DNA from 4 places in the Maricaulis virginensis genome. Region 4 is predicted to be linked to each of the others. Evidence: predicted binding sites of a transcription regulator. Region 4 holds the regulator's gene; each other region holds the start of a gene.
What was found. Region 4 encodes LexA, which represses DNA repair genes until DNA is damaged. Its sites were predicted from a motif close to ATGTTCCNCTTGTGTTCC; they were not measured.
Positions count from the first base shown of each region.

Region 1 (3,960 bases), on a different contig from region 4:
GCTTGAACTTCTTGTCGAGCGCGGGGACCTCCTCGAGCGTATAGAACTCGCCATCCACCTTCACGCGCTGGAAGCCGGCCTTCAGCCATTCGGCGAATTCCTTGCGGTATTCGCCCTTGCGGCCGCGCACGACGGGCGCCAGCAGGTAGAGCCGGCTGCCCTCGTCCAGCGCCATCAGCCGGTCGACCATCTGGCTCACCGTCTGGCTCTCGATGGGCAGGCCGGTGGCCGGCGAATAGGGCACGCCGACGCGGGCCCACAACAGGCGCATATAGTCGTAGATCTCGGTCACCGTGCCGACGGTGGAGCGCGGGTTTTTCGAGGTCGTCTTCTGCTCGATGGAGATCGCCGGGGAGAGGCCTTCGATCGAGTCCATGTCCGGCTTGGCCATCAGCTCCAGGAATTGCCGCGCATAGGCCGACAGGCTTTCCACATAGCGCCGCTGGCCCTCGGCATAGATCGTGTCGAAAGCGAGCGAGGACTTGCCCGAGCCGGACAGGCCCGTGAACACGATCAGGCTGTCACGCGGCAGCTCGACGGAAACATTCTTCAGATTGTGCTCGCGTGCACCCTGCACGCGGATTTTGTCGAGCGCCATTCAGCGAAGTCCCCGGAGAAGTCAGAAGCGAAGTCAGAAGCGTTGAACAATTAGAGAACGCGCGCGGTGGCGTCCAGTTCGGCGTGGCAGCCTCCTGACAGTACGTAGGCAGGAGGGGTGGATCGGCAAGGGGTGGACGGGACAATGCGCTTTGGGGTCTCTTGTTTCTCCGAGGGAGAACCGTCATGAGCACTGACAGGGACACTGTGCAGTCCTACGACGCTGCGGCGGCAGAATATGCGGCCGAAGCGGCAGCGATGCCCGAATGGGTGGCGTCGGAGATCGAGGCCTTCGTGGCCGGGCTGGGCGGCGCGGGCCGGGTGCTGGAGATCGGCAGCGGCGGCGGCCGGGATGCGCTCGACTTCGAGGCGCGCGGGATCAGCGTACGCCGCACCGATGTTTCCAGGGGCTTTGTCAGCTTGCTTCACGCGCAAGGTTTCGAGGCCGATCTGCTGGATCCGCTGACCGACGATCTTGCCGATCCGCAGCGCCCCGGTGTGCCCTATGACGGGGTCTGGGCCTGTGCCTGCCTGATCCATGCCGCACGCGCGGATTTCGGCACCGTTCTCGGTCGGCTCGCCGGCGCGACCCGGCCCGGTGGCCGGCTGCACGTCTCTGTCAGGGACGGCGATGGCGAAGACGTATCCGTGCGTGGAAGTGGGGCGGTCTCCCGGCGCTATTCCGAGACCTACTGGCGCGAGCCTGCCTTGCGTGCAGCGTTGACCGAGGCTGGCTGGGCGGTCGAGGAAGTCCGCCGCTGCATGGGACGGCCGGACGACTGGTGGCTGAGTGTCCGGGCGAGGCGGGCGTGATACGGGCCGGGCACGCGCCTGGAGTGCGCTTCGGGATCAGGCCCGCACCGGGATGTCCCGTCTCGTAGCCTCGTTGCGATCCACCGAAAGCGTGTTATATTTCTGGAGTGAGGACGGACCTCTGGGCCCGCCCTCGTTTCCCTATAGAATGAATAGGACCCGGATTCGTACTTGCCAGGTGGTCCGGGTCTTTTTCATGTCCAGGGCGATGATAAGCGGAAGAAATCCCATACCATCGTCTCCAGTTTGAAAGCGAGGCCCCTAAAAGCAGAAACAGAGGGGGCTACGGTCCGGGTGGCCTATCCTCCCTGATGCGCCGCTGGCCCGGCGCTGCTGCTTTCGCCTTCAAAACCGTTTGCGCTCATTCGTGATGGCCGGCTTCACGATCGGCTGCGTCTTCGCTTCCGACCTCTCTGGACTCTCGCCAGCCCCTCCTTTCAAATCGGCGCGACTCGTGGGCCGCGTTGACCTGCGGAACATAATGTGAACAAATGGGTTGTCCGTAAAGGGCGGCCGCGACAAGACGGAGCAAGGGCGATGGCGGGAAGCGTCAACAAGGTAATCCTGGTGGGCAATCTGGGCCGCGACCCGGAAGTGCGCCGCATGAATAACGGCGACCCGGTGGTCAACCTCTCGGTCGCCACGTCCGAACAGTGGCGCGACAAGAATTCCGGCGAGCGCCGCGAGAAGACCGAATGGCACCGTGTCGTGATCTTCAATGATCAGCTGGCCAAGGTCGCCGAGAATTACCTGAAAAAGGGCATGAAGGTTTACATCGAGGGTCAGCTTCAGACCCGCAAGTGGACCGACCAGAACGGCCAGGAGAAATACTCCACGGAAGTCGTGCTGCAGCGTTTCCGCGGCGAGTTGCAGATGCTCGACGGCAAGGGCGAGGGCGGCGGTTCCTTCCAGGGTTCCTCCGGCGGCGGCTATGACAACAGTTTCGGCTCCTCCGGCGGCGGTTCGCGCCCGATGGAAGGCCCGAAGGAAGACTTCTCCAACGCCGACCTGGACGACGAGATCCCGTTCTAGTCGTCTTGTCGGGATGTAATCTGGCACCGGAGCATCGGCCGTCATCCCCCGGCTTGTCCGGGGGATCCAGGCTGTCCCGTCTGAGGGGGCCCGTTCTTTCGCAATATTCCAACCCGATGGATGAGGTCCCCCGGACAAGCCGGGGGATGACGTATTGGGGAAAGGGCGTTCCTCCCGGTGGCGGTTCGCCCAGGCCTGTCGAGCCATTCCGATAGGCCCCGGGGGACGCGCCCAGCGCCAATCCCGCTTCCGTTTGCAGTCCATAACTAATTTTTTAGTTGAACGCGTCGCCGGCCGGGATAGGTTGGCTTTATCAACTAAGGAATTCGTAGATGGCTCGTCCCGCCTCTCCCCAGCTTACCGATGCCGAGCAGCGCATCATGGCGGTCCTGTGGGATCGCGATGAGGCAAGCGTGCGCGAGATCACCGATGTGCTCGCACCGGATCACGGCCTGGCCTACACCACGGTCCTGACGACGGTGCGCATCATGGCCGACAAGGGCTATGTCGGTTTCCGCAAGGACGGACGCGCCCACATCTATCATGCGCTGTTGTCGCGTGAAGGCGCCCAGGCCTCGGCACTGGGATCGCTGGTGAAATCCCTGTTCGGCGGATCTGCACAGAGCCTGGCCCAGCACCTGGTAAAGGACGACCAGCTGACGCTGGAAGACATCGAGGCGCTGCGTGCCGAAGTGCTGCGCAAGAGCGGCGGGGAGGGCGAGCCATGATCGCGGCCCTGATCCAGTCTGCCGGTTTCGCGCTGACAGCGGCGGCGGTGCTGGCGGCCGGCATTGCCGTTTTCGACCGGTTCGCGCCGCAGGCCTGGCTGCGCGAGCGCCACGATCTGGCGCTCGCCGCCATCCTGACCGTCCCCCTGGTCTTTCTTGTCGCGGTCCTGCCGCGGCCGGCGCCGCAGCAGCAAGCCCTGCCGGTCTATATCGAAACGCCGGTTGCGGTGGATATCGCGGACACGCCTGCCAAGACGCAGGAGCGCCTGCCCGAACTGCCCGATATCGAGACGGCCGGCCTGATGGACGGCCTGCCGGTCTCGCCGGACCTGATTGCCGGCATCGGACTGGCAATCTGGGCGGCTGTCACCCTGGTGATGCTGCTGCGCCTCGGCGCCGATCTGGTTGCGCTGCAGCGTCTGAAAGCGCGGGCGCGCTGCACCGTGCCGCCGGCTGAACTGGCGATGTCGTTCGCCCTGCCGGTGGCCGAAAGTGACGCGGTAAGCTGCCCCATGGTGGCCGGCTTCACCGCGCCGCTGATCCTGGTGCCGCGCGGCTTTGTCTTGGACGCCTCGGCCCGGCCCGTGATCGAGCACGAGATTGCCCATGTGCGCCGCGGCGATACCTGGGCCGCGCTGGGCGTGCGGGCCGTGATGGCCGTGTTCTGGTGGGCGCTGCCACTGCGCTGGGTCCTGCCGGTGCTGGACCGCTCCCGCGAAGCCCTGTGCGACCGCCAGGCGGCCCGGATCACCGGTCAGCCCCGCGCCCTGGCCATGGCCCTGCTCGATAG
Region 1 covers NZ_BSFE01000001.1:344,397-348,356, forward strand. The annotation lists gene uvrA (excinuclease ABC subunit UvrA) at 1-598, opposite strand, end outside; gene PKE71_RS01670 (class I SAM-dependent methyltransferase) at 784-1,410, shown strand; gene ssb (single-stranded DNA-binding protein) at 1,948-2,442, shown strand; gene PKE71_RS01680 (BlaI/MecI/CopY family transcriptional regulator) at 2,775-3,170, shown strand; gene PKE71_RS01685 (ankyrin repeat domain-containing protein) at 3,167-3,960, shown strand, end outside.
Region 1: a site for LexA is predicted at 1,884-1,901, ahead of ssb (single-stranded DNA-binding protein). Genes of this name have one in related genera too.

Region 2 (3,960 bases), on a different contig from region 4:
CGCCAGCGGGCTCTACTCGGTCGGCCTCTCCCTGCTGGGCGAACGCTTTGCCGGCGGTGCCGTGGCGGCAGCCAATGCCGGCTTCATCTTCGCTTACGGGCTGGGCAGTTTTGCCGGTCCGCCGGTTGCCGGCAGCGCCATGGACACGATCGGTCCCTGGGGGCTGTTATGGACACTCTCCGCCGTGTCGGCGGCCTATGTGCTGGTCTTCGGCTTCAGACGCCTGACAGCACAGACCGATTGACCGCCGAGAACAGTTGACACTGGCGCGCCCATGCGTATGTTCGCGCGCTCCCGCGACGGCATGCGCCGTGGCGCACGTGACATCCGGGACTGCAGACAGGATTTAGAGCCATGGCGAAGCCGACAACCATCAAGATCCGCCTGAACTCGACGGCCGGTACGGGTTACTTCTACGTGACCAAGAAGAATGCCCGCACGATGACCGAGAAGCTCGTGCTGAAGAAGTACGACCCGGTCGCGCGCAAGCACGTCGAATTCAAGGAAGCCAAGATCAAGTAGGACAGGCGCCCGACGCTTTTCCGAACGCATCTTGCGACGACAGACACAGAACGGCCCCGCCGGAGCAATCCGGCGGGGCCGTTCTATTTGCATCTGCTGCCTGTGAGCCGTGAGCCGTCAGGCGGCGCTGGCGACCTGGACCTGGTTGCGGCCCTCATTCTTGGCCGTATAGAGCGCCTGGTCGGCCCGGCGCAGCACCGCTTCGACGCCCTCGCCCGGCAGCGCCTGGGCCAGGCCGACGCTCACCGTCACCGCGATATCCGTGCCGTCCTCGAGCAGGAAGGGCGCGTCCGCGACCACGCTGCGCAGACGCTCGGCGGCGATCCGCGCTTCGGCCAGGCCGGCCGCCGGCATCAGCACCAGGAATTCCTCGCCGCCATAGCGCGAGGCCAGGTCGAGCGCCCGCATCGCCTTCTGGACACGATCGGCAAACCCGCGCAGCACGGTGTCGCCGGCTTCGTGGCCGTAGAGATCATTGATCGACTTGAAGTGATCGATATCGGCGATCAGCACCGAAACCGGCGCACCGCCATTGTCGGCGCTCGCCAGCGCCTGGCGCAGGCGCGAATTGATGTAGCGGCGATTGTGCAGTCCGGTCAGCGGGTCGGTCACCGCCATTTCCAGGCTCTGGTCGAGCTGGCTGCGCAGCCGGTCGGCATAGCGCTTGCGGCGCAGCTGGGTGCGCACGCGCGCATTCAGCTCGCCCGCATCGACCGGCCGGTGGATGATGTCGTTCACACCCAGATCGAGCGCCCGCACGGCCTGGGCCGTATCGTCCGGACTGACGACCGTCAGGATCGGCAGCGGCCGCGTCGCCGCGTCCGAACGCACCCGCGCACACAGGCGCAAGCCGTCGAATTCGGGATGGGTGAGATCGACGATCAGAAGATCGGTCCCCTTGCGCATCCCGGCCAGCGCCTCGACCGGATCGGTGACCACCTGGGCGCGCACCTGTTCCGGCAGCGCCGAGGCATAGCGGGCCCCGGCCCGCGGGTCGGCGCTGACGATGATGGCGGTGGAGATCTCGGCGAGATCGTCGGCGAAGTCGGCCTGCAGCTCGGCGATGGCCGAACTGGCCTCGCGATAGCGCAGCTCGTCGAGCACGGCCTTCAGCCGCAGCAGGCTGCGCACCCGGGCGAACAGCGCGACATCGTCGATCGGCTTGGTCAGGAAATCATCGGCCCCGGCCTCGAGCCCGCGGATACGGTCCTCGCGCTGGTCCAGCGCTGTGACCATGACAACCGGGATGTGCCGCGTGGAATTGTCCGCCTTGAGCCGCTCGCAGGTCTCGTACCCGTCCATGCCGGGCATCATCACATCGAGCAGGATCAGATCGGGCTGTTCGAGACGGGCCGCCTCGATGGCCTCGTAACCATTGGTGGCGGTGCAGACGTCGAAATATTCGGCCTGAAGGCGGGCTTCGAGCAGGCGGACATTGGCGGCCTGGTCGTCAACGACGAGGATACGCGCACTCATACCTGTTCGCCCCTAACGCTGACGCCTGTCCCTAGTCCAGAAACTGCCGGACCGTCTCGATGAAGGTGGTCACGGTGATCGGCTTGGACAGATAGGCCTCGCAGCCGCCCTCCCGGATCCGCTCCTCATCGCCCTTCATGGCAAACGCCGTCACGGCCACAATCGGGATCGCCGACAGGGTCTCGTCATCCTTCAGCCACTTGGTGACTTCGAGGCCGGACACTTCCGGCAGCTGGATGTCCATGAGAATCAGGTCGGGGGTGTGTTCGCGCGCCAGCTCAAGCGCCTTGAAACCGTCCTTGGTCTGCAAGGTCTCGTAGCCATGGGCCTCCAACAGATCGTTGAAGAGCTTCATGTTGAGCTCGTTATCCTCGACGATCAGGACCTTCTTGGGCATGACCTGCAGCATGTCGGCGACGCGCTTCCCGTTTGATGCACTGTTTGTACCGTGCGTGTTTAACCCCGCCTGCATCAAACCCGATCTTCCTTAACCAACCATGAGTCAACGGGTACTTTTCGTCCCTTTCGGAACAAGATAAGAACAAAATGGCGGATTTGAAGACCGGTCTTGTCCACGGGTGGTGCGCGGCATGATACGAATCGGGATCGACCTGGGCGGCACGAAGATCGAGGCCGCCGCCATGAATGCCGCCGGCGATATCCTGGCGCGCGAGCGGCGTCCGACACCGGGCAATTATGGCGCACTACTGGACACGATTGTTGCTCTTATTGCGCACCTGGAGAGTGATTATGGGCCCGCTAAGGTGGGGGTTGGTCACCCCGGCTCCCTCAGCCCGAAGACGGGCCATATCCGCAACGCCAACTCGCAATGGCTCAACGGCCGTGCCCTCGGCAGCGACCTGGAAGCCCGTCTCGACCGCCCGGTCCGCCTCGCCAATGACGCCGACTGTTTCGCCCTGTCCGAAGCCCGCGACGGTGCCGCAGCCGGCGCCGGCATCGTGTTCGGTGTCATCCTGGGCACCGGTACGGGCGGCGGCATCGTGATCGACGGCAGGCTGCTCGACGGCGCCCAGCGGATCGCCGGCGAGTGGGGTCACAATCCCCTTCCCTGGCCGCGGCCGGACGAGTATCCCGGCCCGCAATGCTGGTGCGGGCAGACCGGCTGCCTGGAAACCTGGCTGTCCGGCCCCGGCATTGCGCAGGACCATGCCCGCCGCACGGGTACCACGCTGACCGCGCTCGAGATCGCCCGCTCGCCTGACCCAGCCTGCCGGGACAGCATGGCCCGCCATGCCGACCGGCTGGCCCGCGCACTCGCCAATGTCGTCAACCTGATCGACCCGCATGTGATCGTCCTGGGCGGCGGCGTCTCGAATGTCGACGGCCTCGCAGAGACGGTGCAGGACCGCCTGTCCGCCCATATCTTCTCGGACGTGCTGGAAACGCGCGTCGTCCGCCATCTCCATGGCGACAGTTCCGGCGTGAGGGGTGCGGCCTGGCTTTGGCCCGCCGAGCCGCGATGAGCGGCGATCCGGGCTATTGCCGCGCCTGTCTGGCGCCCCTGCCGGAAGGTACCCGCGATGCCTGCCCGGCCTGTGGTTCGCACAAGCTGCTGCGGCATCGCGAGATCGACACGCTGTCGATCGCCCACATCGATTGCGACGCCTTCTTTGCCGCCATCGAGAAGCGCGACAATCCGGCGCTGGAAGAATTGCCGGTCATTGTCGGCGGCGGCCAGCGCGGCGTTGTCTCGACCTGTTGCTATGTCGCGCGGCTCTATGGTGTGCACTCGGCCATGCCAATGTTCAAGGCGCTGAAAGCCTGTCCGGACGCCGTTGTGATCAAGCCCGAGCACGCAAAGTATGCCGCCGAGGGACGGCGCATCCGCGAGATGATGCAGGACGTCACGCCCCTGGTCGAGCCGCTGTCGATCGATGAAGCCTTCCTCGACCTGACGGGCACGACACGGCTGCACGGCGCGCCGCCGGCCCTCACCCTACT
Region 2 covers NZ_BSFE01000015.1:43,340-47,299, forward strand. The annotation lists gene PKE71_RS17080 (MFS transporter) at 1-244, shown strand, start outside; gene rpmG (50S ribosomal protein L33) at 355-522, shown strand; gene PKE71_RS17090 (PleD family two-component system response regulator) at 640-1,998, opposite strand; gene PKE71_RS17095 (response regulator) at 2,030-2,407, opposite strand; gene PKE71_RS17100 (ROK family protein) at 2,589-3,482, shown strand; gene PKE71_RS17105 (DNA polymerase IV) at 3,479-3,960, shown strand, end outside.
Region 2: a site for LexA is predicted at 2,526-2,543, ahead of PKE71_RS17100 (ROK family protein). Genes of this name have one in related genera too.

Region 3 (3,960 bases), on a different contig from region 4:
CTCGATGAAGCGGTCGCCATCCTCGTCGGGCGAGCCGGGCGGGCCGCCCGGAATGTCCTCGCCATGGTCGAAGAAGATCTCCGAACACGGACCGCACGGACCGGTATCGCCCATGGACCAGAAATTGTCGGAGGTGGAGATGCCGATGATCTTCTCGTCCGGCAGGCCGGCAATCTTGCGCCACAGCGCCCGGGCCTCGTCATCCTCGGAGAAGACCGTGACGAGAAGTTTGTCCTTGGGCAGGGCGAATTCCTTCGTCACCAGCTCCCAGGCATGGCTGATCGCGCGCTCCTTGAAATAGTCGCCGAAGGAAAAATTCCCCAGCATCTCGAAGAAGGTGTGGTGGCGCGCCGTATAGCCGACATTGTCGAGGTCATTATGCTTGCCGCCGGCGCGCACGCATTTCTGCGACGAGGTCGCGCGCGGAATGGCGCGCTTTTCCTTGCCGGTGAACACATTCTTGAACGGCACCATGCCCGCATTGACAAAGAGCAGGGTCGGGTCGTCCTGCGGCACCAGCGGAGCCGATTGCACCACTTCGTGATCGTGGCTCGCGAAATAGTCGAGGAAGGTGGCACGGATGTCGCGCAGGCTGGCCATGGATTACGGTCCGTCGTGTTGCGGGCGCGGGCGAGACCATGATGGTCGCAAACCCGCCGATTTTTCTGGATATCATATAGAAACGGGTGCCCGGCCTAGCCAAGCACCCGTTTACAATCAAGCTGCGATTGCCGGAGCGGTGTGTCGCTGGAGCCTGTTCCGCGCCGGCGCTTGCCGTTCTCCGGCCCTTTTCAACCAGCCAGACTGCCAACCCGCCGGCGCCAGAGACAATCAACAAAGACCGGCTTGCGCCTCATCCTTCCGCCAGTCCGGAACGATCAACCGGCTGCGACCTCGTCGTCCGCATCGGGACCGGTGAGCATCTCGTTGGCGATCAGGCCGGCATTGGCCCGCACCTTCTTTTCGATCTCGTCGGAGATATCCGGGTTGTCGAGCAGGAATTGGCGCGCATTCTCGCGGCCCTGACCGATGCGTTCGGAATTGTAGGAGTACCAGGACCCCGACTTCTCGATCACATCGCCCTTGACGCCGAGGTCCAGCAGCTCGCCCATCTTCGAGATGCCTTCGCCATAGAGGATGTCGAACTCGACCTCGCGGAAGGGCGGCGCAACCTTGTTCTTGACCACCTTGACGCGGGTCTGGTTGCCGATCACCTCATCGCGGTTCTTGATCGCACCGATGCGGCGGATATCGAGACGGACGGACGAGTAGAATTTCAGCGCATTACCGCCGGTCGTGGTTTCCGGAGACCCGAACATCACGCCGATCTTCATGCGGATCTGGTTGATGAAAATCACCAGGCATTTCGACTTGGAAATCGAGCCCGTCAGCTTGCGCAGCGCCTGGCTCATCAGGCGCGCCTGCAGACCCGGCAGACTGTCGCCCATCTCGCCTTCCAGCTCGGCGCGTGGCGTGAGTGCCGCCACGGAGTCGATCACGAGGACGTCGACAGCACCGGAGCGCACCAGCGTATCCGCGATCTCGAGCGCCTGTTCGCCGGCGTCCGGCTGGGACACCAGAAGCTCGCTGACATCAACGCCCAGCTTGCCGGCATAGACCGGGTCGAGCGCGTGTTCGGCATCGACGAAAGCGGCGACGCCGCCGGCCTTCTGGGCCTCGGCGACGGTGTGCAGGGCGAGCGTGGTCTTGCCCGAGCTTTCCGGACCGTAGATCTCGATGATCCGGCCTTTCGGCAGGCCGCCGATGCCCAGGGCAATGTCGAGCCCCAGCGAACCTGTGGAAATCGCTTCGATATCCATCGAGGGACGCTGGCCGAGCTTCATCACGGAGCCCTTGCCGAAGGCCTTGTCGATCTGGCTCAGCGCCGCCTCGATGGCCTTCTGCTTGTCGGTGTTTTTGTCGTCCTTCACGAGTCGAATCGCGCCCTTGCTCATAGCCTTCATCCCTTATTTCACGCCCCCGGGGTGCGGGCAACCGATGTCAGGCGTACCAGTTTTGTTCCGGGAACACAAGTGGAACATTTATGGTTAACAAAACGGAACAAACGGGTACATTCCGATTGCACAACGGCGCATTCGCGCTACAGTCCGGGATCATGGGACGTCCGTTTCTGTCAGTGGCGAAGGCGGTGCTGGCCGTCATTGCCGGGCTCATTCTCGTTCAGTGCGCGCCGGACCGGCAGGGTCTGGACGACACCTCTCTGGCCGATGTCCAGGCCCGGGGCGAGCTCGTCGTGCTCACCCTGGAGGGACCGACCAGTTTCGAGGCCGGTGACAGCATGCCGACCGGCTACGAGGTCGAGCTGACGCAGGCGTTCGCGGACAGTCTGGGGGTTGCCGCCCGGTTCGAACCGCGGCGCGACATCGACAGCCTGTTCGACAGCCTGGACGCCGGCGAGGGCCATATCGCCGCCGCCAATCTCACTGTCACGCCGGCACGGCGCACACGGGTCTCGTTCGGCCCGGCCTACAAGTCTGTCACCGAGCAGCTGATCTGCCGGCGCGGCGGGCGCGAGCCGACCACGCCGGACGCTCTGCCGGGCACCACGATCCGCGTGCTGGCAGGATCGAGTTACGAGGAAACGCTGGAAACCCTGGCGCGGCAGCAGCCGGGGGTGCGCTGGAGCGCGCGAACCGCCGGCTCGGCCATGCCGCTCCTGGAAGGCGTCGATCGCGGCACGTTCGACTGTACCGTCTCGGACAGCCATCTCGCGGACTTCGCGCGCCGCCGGCATCCCGAGCTCGATGTCGCCATGACGCTGACCGAGGAACGCCCGCTCGCCTGGGCCCATACGGGCCGTATCGAAGGCCTGGACCAGGCGATGGCGGACTGGTTCGCCTCGGCGCACGAAACCGGCCTGCTCGCCGATCTGGACGAACGCTGGTTCGGCCGTTTCGGCGCTTTCGACTATGTCGATGTGGCGCGCTTCGTACGCCGTGTGCAGAGCCGTCTGCCGCAATACCGCCCGGCCTTCGAACGGGCCGCCGCAGACCTGCCCTTCGACTGGGAGCTGCTGGCGGCGCAGGCCTATCAGGAATCCCACTGGGATCCCGATGCCGTCAGTGCGACGGGCGTGCGCGGCCTGATGATGCTGACCCTGTCGACCGCGCGCCGGGTGGGCATCGAGGACCGCAACGACCCCGAACAGAGCATTGCCGGGGGCACGGCCTATCTCGCCGATCTCTATGAGCGCGTGCCGGACGGGGTGACGGGCGAGGACCGGATCTGGTTCGCCCTCGCCGCCTACAATGTCGGCATGGGGCACATGTATGATGCGCGGGCCCTCGCCGAACGCCTCGGGCGCGACAAGAACTCCTGGGACGACCTTGCCCGCACCCTCCCCCTGCTCTCGGACCCGCGCTATTACGAGACATTGCGCCATGGCTATGCCCGCGGCCACGAACCAGTGCGCTATGTGGAGAAGGTGCGGGAATACCGGGCCCTGCTGGACGCCCAAGGCATCTAGGTTACAACACTATTCCACCGCCGGTGCCGGCGGCACATCCGGCAGGTAGTCGAGCGGATCGGCCAGTGTCAGCCAGGGCGAGGCCGCCACCAGATCGCGCAGGATCGCCGCATGCCCCTGGCCGACGATCATGAGAACGCGTTCGTCCTCTCGTCCCTCCAGCTCGTAGAGCAGATTCTGCAGCATCAGGATGTTGCGCGTGTACCAGTTGCCCACCGTATAGGCGCCAGCGGGACTGCCATCGGGCTCCCAGCGGCGGATCTGGTAGGCGAGATAGAAATCCAGGTTGGCGTCGAGCGCCGCGTCGGTATTCATCCAGGCCAGCACTTCCCCGACGGTATGCGCCGCCTGCCGCGCCTCGGTCTCGGCCGTGAAGCCGCGCCCGAGCGCATTGGTCGCCGCCTCGACAGCGGCGAGGTGCGGATCCGGCTCCGATCCCGCCAGCTGCTGGTAGGCGAGCAGCAGGTCCTCAT
Region 3 covers NZ_BSFE01000002.1:378,945-382,904, reverse strand. The annotation lists gene alaS (alanine--tRNA ligase) at 1-600, opposite strand, end outside; gene recA (recombinase RecA) at 879-1,955, opposite strand; gene mltF (membrane-bound lytic murein transglycosylase MltF) at 2,117-3,487, shown strand; gene PKE71_RS05300 (DUF5694 domain-containing protein) at 3,497-3,960, opposite strand, start outside.
Region 3: a site for LexA is predicted at 2,025-2,042, ahead of recA (recombinase RecA). Genes of this name have one in related genera too.

Region 4 (3,960 bases):
TGAAGCGTCAATTGCTGGGCGTCTATCACCGGCGCTGGCTGGTCCCCATGGCCGAGGCGCTGCGCGATCTGGGCTGTGAGCACGCACTGGTCATTTGCGGCGCCGACGGGATGGACGAGATTACCACGACCGCATCGACCCATATCGCCGAACTGCGCCAGGGCCGGATCGACACCTTCGACTTTCATCCCGGCGAGGCCGGCATTGCCCTGGCGTCCGAGGAAGACCTGCGCGGCGGCGATCCCGCCTATAACGCCGCCGCGATCAACCGCCTGCTCGACGGCGAGACGGGGCCGTTCCGCGATATCGTCGTGCTCAATGCCGGCGCCGCGCTGCTGGTGGCCGGCAAGGCCGCGACCATTGCCGAGGGCGCCGGCCTGGCCGCCGCAGCCCTTGACGACGGCCGCGCCCGCACCACGCTCGACCGCATGATTGCCATTTCCCGGGGTGAAGCCTGATCATGACCGACACACCCGACACACTCGCCCGCATCGGCACCTACAAGCGCGCCCATATCGAGGCCTGCAAGGCCGAACGCCCGCTTGCCGAGGTCGAGGCGAAAGCCCGCGATGCCGCGCCGGTACGCGGCTTTCTCGACGCGCTGAAAGCCGCCGCCCGCACGGACGGGCTGGGCCTCATCGCCGAGATCAAGAAGGCGAGCCCGTCAAAGGGGCTGATCCGCGCCGACTTCGATCCGCCAGCCCTCGCCCGTGCCTATGAGGCGGGCGGTGCAACCTGCCTGTCCGTCCTCACCGACGGTCCCAGCTTCCAGGGCGCCGATGCCTTTCTCGGTGCCGCCCGCGACGCGGTCGCCCTGCCCGCCCTGCGCAAGGATTTCATGTACGACACCTACCAGGTCGCCGAAGCGCGCATGCTGGGCGCGGACGCGATTCTGGTGATTCTCGCCGCCGTCGACGACGACACGGCCCGGCGGCTCTCCGACGAGGCCGGACGCTGGGGCATGGATGTTCTGGTCGAGGTCCATGACGATGCCGAGATGGAGCGCGCGCTCGATCTCAACGCGCCGCTGGTCGGCATCAACAACCGCAATCTGCGTACATTCGAGACCTCGCTGGAAACCTTCGAACGCCTCGCCCCGCATGTCGGCTCCGGGCGTTTCCTGGTTGGCGAGAGCGGGATTTTCACGCCCGAGGATGCGCGCCGCCTGCAGCGGGCCGGAGCACGGGCCTTGCTGGTCGGCGAGAGCCTGATGCGACAGGAGGATGTCGCAGCCGCGACCCGCGCCCTCATGACCCCGCCCGGCGACGCTTGACGCGCATCAGGAACACTTATAGAACAAACGGCAGAATTCCTGATTTGTTCCCGGCTTGAACAGCGCCGGGATTCGTCCAGACGAGGGCCTGCCGTGCTGACCCGGAAACAGAACGAACTCCTGCTCTTCATCCATAAACGGATCAAGGAAACGGGCGTCTCGCCCTCCTTCGACGAGATGAAGGCGGCCCTGCAACTGGCCTCGAAATCCGGTGTGCACCGGCTGATCACGGCGCTGGAAGAGCGCGGCTTCATCCGGCGTCTGCCGCACCGGGCGCGTGCCCTGGAAGTGCTCAAACTCCCCGAATCCGCTGCCAGCGCAAAGGCGCCGGTGCCGTCGGGCGATCTTGGCCCCAATGTCGTTCGCGCCAATTTCAACAAGCCGGAAGACAGCGAGCGCGAAACCACGGTGGAAATCCCCGTGCTTGGACGCATCGCGGCCGGCGTGCCGATCTCCGCGATCCAGCACGAGACCGACCGTCTGCCCATCCCGGCCGACATGATCCGCGGCGGCGAGCATTTCGCGCTCGAGGTCAAGGGCGATTCGATGATCGAGGCCGGCATTCTCGATGGCGACACCGTGCTGATCCGCCGCTGCGAATCCGCCAACACCGGCGATATCGTCGTGGCCCTGGTCGATGACGAGGAAGCCACGCTGAAGCGCCTGCGCAAAAAGGGCGGCTCGATCGCCCTGGAAGCCGCCAATCCGGAATACGAAACCCGAATCTTCGGCCCCGACCGCGTCAAGGTGCAGGGGCTGCTGGTCGGCCTGATCCGCAAGTATCACTGACGGGGCAGGCACCTGGTTCTGGCGCTGTTTCCAGACCGTGCTCCCAGACCGTGCTCGCGGTCGGGAGGCGGGTCTTTGTGGCGCGCTGATCTTCTGGGCCTGATGGCTTGTCGCGCTGTCGGCGTCAGCCGCGAAAGCAAGCTGCCAGCTGTGCTGCGGGACAGTTGATCCCGGACTTCAACGAATACCGTCCGCGCCGGCTGCGCGTCGGATGCTGGCGGGTGCTGGCCGGTCACTGTCTGCGGTGGCCTTCGCCCGCCCGTCTCGCGCGGGCCGAGGTGCCATTTAGCGGCCGATTGCTGCCAGCCGATTGCCGGTCGGGCCGCCCTCCCCAGTCTACCTGATATGACCCGGCTACCTGATATGACCCGGCGATCTGAAATGCCCGGATTCCGTCGTCCGGCGTGTGTGCCAGGGTGAGCGAATATCGCGCGGCAGGACATGGCGGATGACGAGCTCGCCGCTTGCCGTTTCCCGGATCAACGCCCCGCCCTGCCGTGCCAGCACGCCGCCGTCGATCACGCGGGCGGCGCAGCTGCGGATCCGGTGTTCCGGGATGTTCAGCCGCGTCACGATCAGTCCTGCCAGCCGGCAATCCTCCGCCAGACCATCGAGACTCTCGAGCAGGCTGAAGACAGTTCCACCGGCCGTCTGCCCGGCGCATCCGGTGCCATCGCAAGCCAGTGCAAGCCGGTCCGGCCGTTCGTTTTCGCCCTCGGCCTCCAGGAAGACCCGCACCGGAAAGCGGCCGCGCCGGCGGTCGCTGACCGCCCAGCCCTCCGCGTCTTCATCCTGCGCCAGCACGACGCCGTCGCGCGTGACGAAGAGGTCCGGCCGCGGCCCGGTCGCCCAGATCGCCATCGCGACCAGCATCACGCCGATGCCCGGCACCCGCCACAGTCCCCGCGCAGCACACGCGATGGCAAATCCGCAGCCATAGAGCGCCAGCACCCATCCCGGCGCTGACGGTATCGTGCGTTCCGCACCCGGCCAGTCCGCCACCATGTGGGCCAGTGTCAGAACCAGATCGAGCCCCAGCCCCATGAGGGCGAGCGGCACGCCGTCCAGGCCGAGCGGCATCAGGAAGAGCGCCAGCACGCCGGCCGGCATCACCAGCAGGGTGAAGACCGGCATGACGATGAGATTGCCGATCAGCCCCCAGGCCGCGATCCGGTGAAAGTGAAAGGCCGCAAAGCCCGATGTCGCGACACCGGCGACCAGGCTGGTCATGCCCAGCCCGCCGAAGAACTGCCGCAAGCCGCGGCCCGGATCGAGCGGTGCCGGCGGCGGGCGTTTCGCCTGCCAGACCTGCGCTGCAGCGATCAGGGCGGCCACGGCGGCAAAGGACATCTGGAAGCCCGGTGTGACGACGGCCTCCGGCGTCAGGAGGAGGACGGCCGTCATCGCGATGGCGAGTGTGTGGAAGGAGAGCACCCGGCGCCGGGCCAGGACCGCGCCCAGCGCCGAGACCGTCATGATGAAGGCGCGCTGGGTCGGAATGGCACCGCCCGACACGGCGAGATAGAGCCCGGCGGCGATCAGGGCTGCAAGCGCGGCCGGGATGGCGGGATCGTGGCGCCGTGACCAGCCGCCCAGCCCGGCCGCCATCATGCGCACGGCAAAGAACACGCCGCCGGCGAAGAGGCCCATATGCATGCCGGAAATCGCCAGCATATGCCCCAGGCCCGCATTGCGCAGGGCGTCGACATCGGCCGGGTCCAGCCGCGAGCGGTCGCCGGTCAGCAGGGCCGCTGCCAGCGCGCCCGAACGCCCGGGAAGCCGCCGCGCGATATGCTCAGCCATCCGCCAGCGCAGCTGCGCGATCCAGCGCCGGGCACGATCCGCCTCGACCTGTGGCCCTGGCTGCGCTGGTGCGACGGCATAGCCGGTCGCTGCAA
Region 4 covers NZ_BSFE01000004.1:211,044-215,003, forward strand. The annotation lists gene trpD (anthranilate phosphoribosyltransferase) at 1-458, shown strand, start outside; gene trpC (indole-3-glycerol phosphate synthase TrpC) at 461-1,273, shown strand; gene lexA (transcriptional repressor LexA) at 1,367-2,062, shown strand; gene PKE71_RS09430 (ComEC/Rec2 family competence protein) at 2,417-3,960, opposite strand, start outside.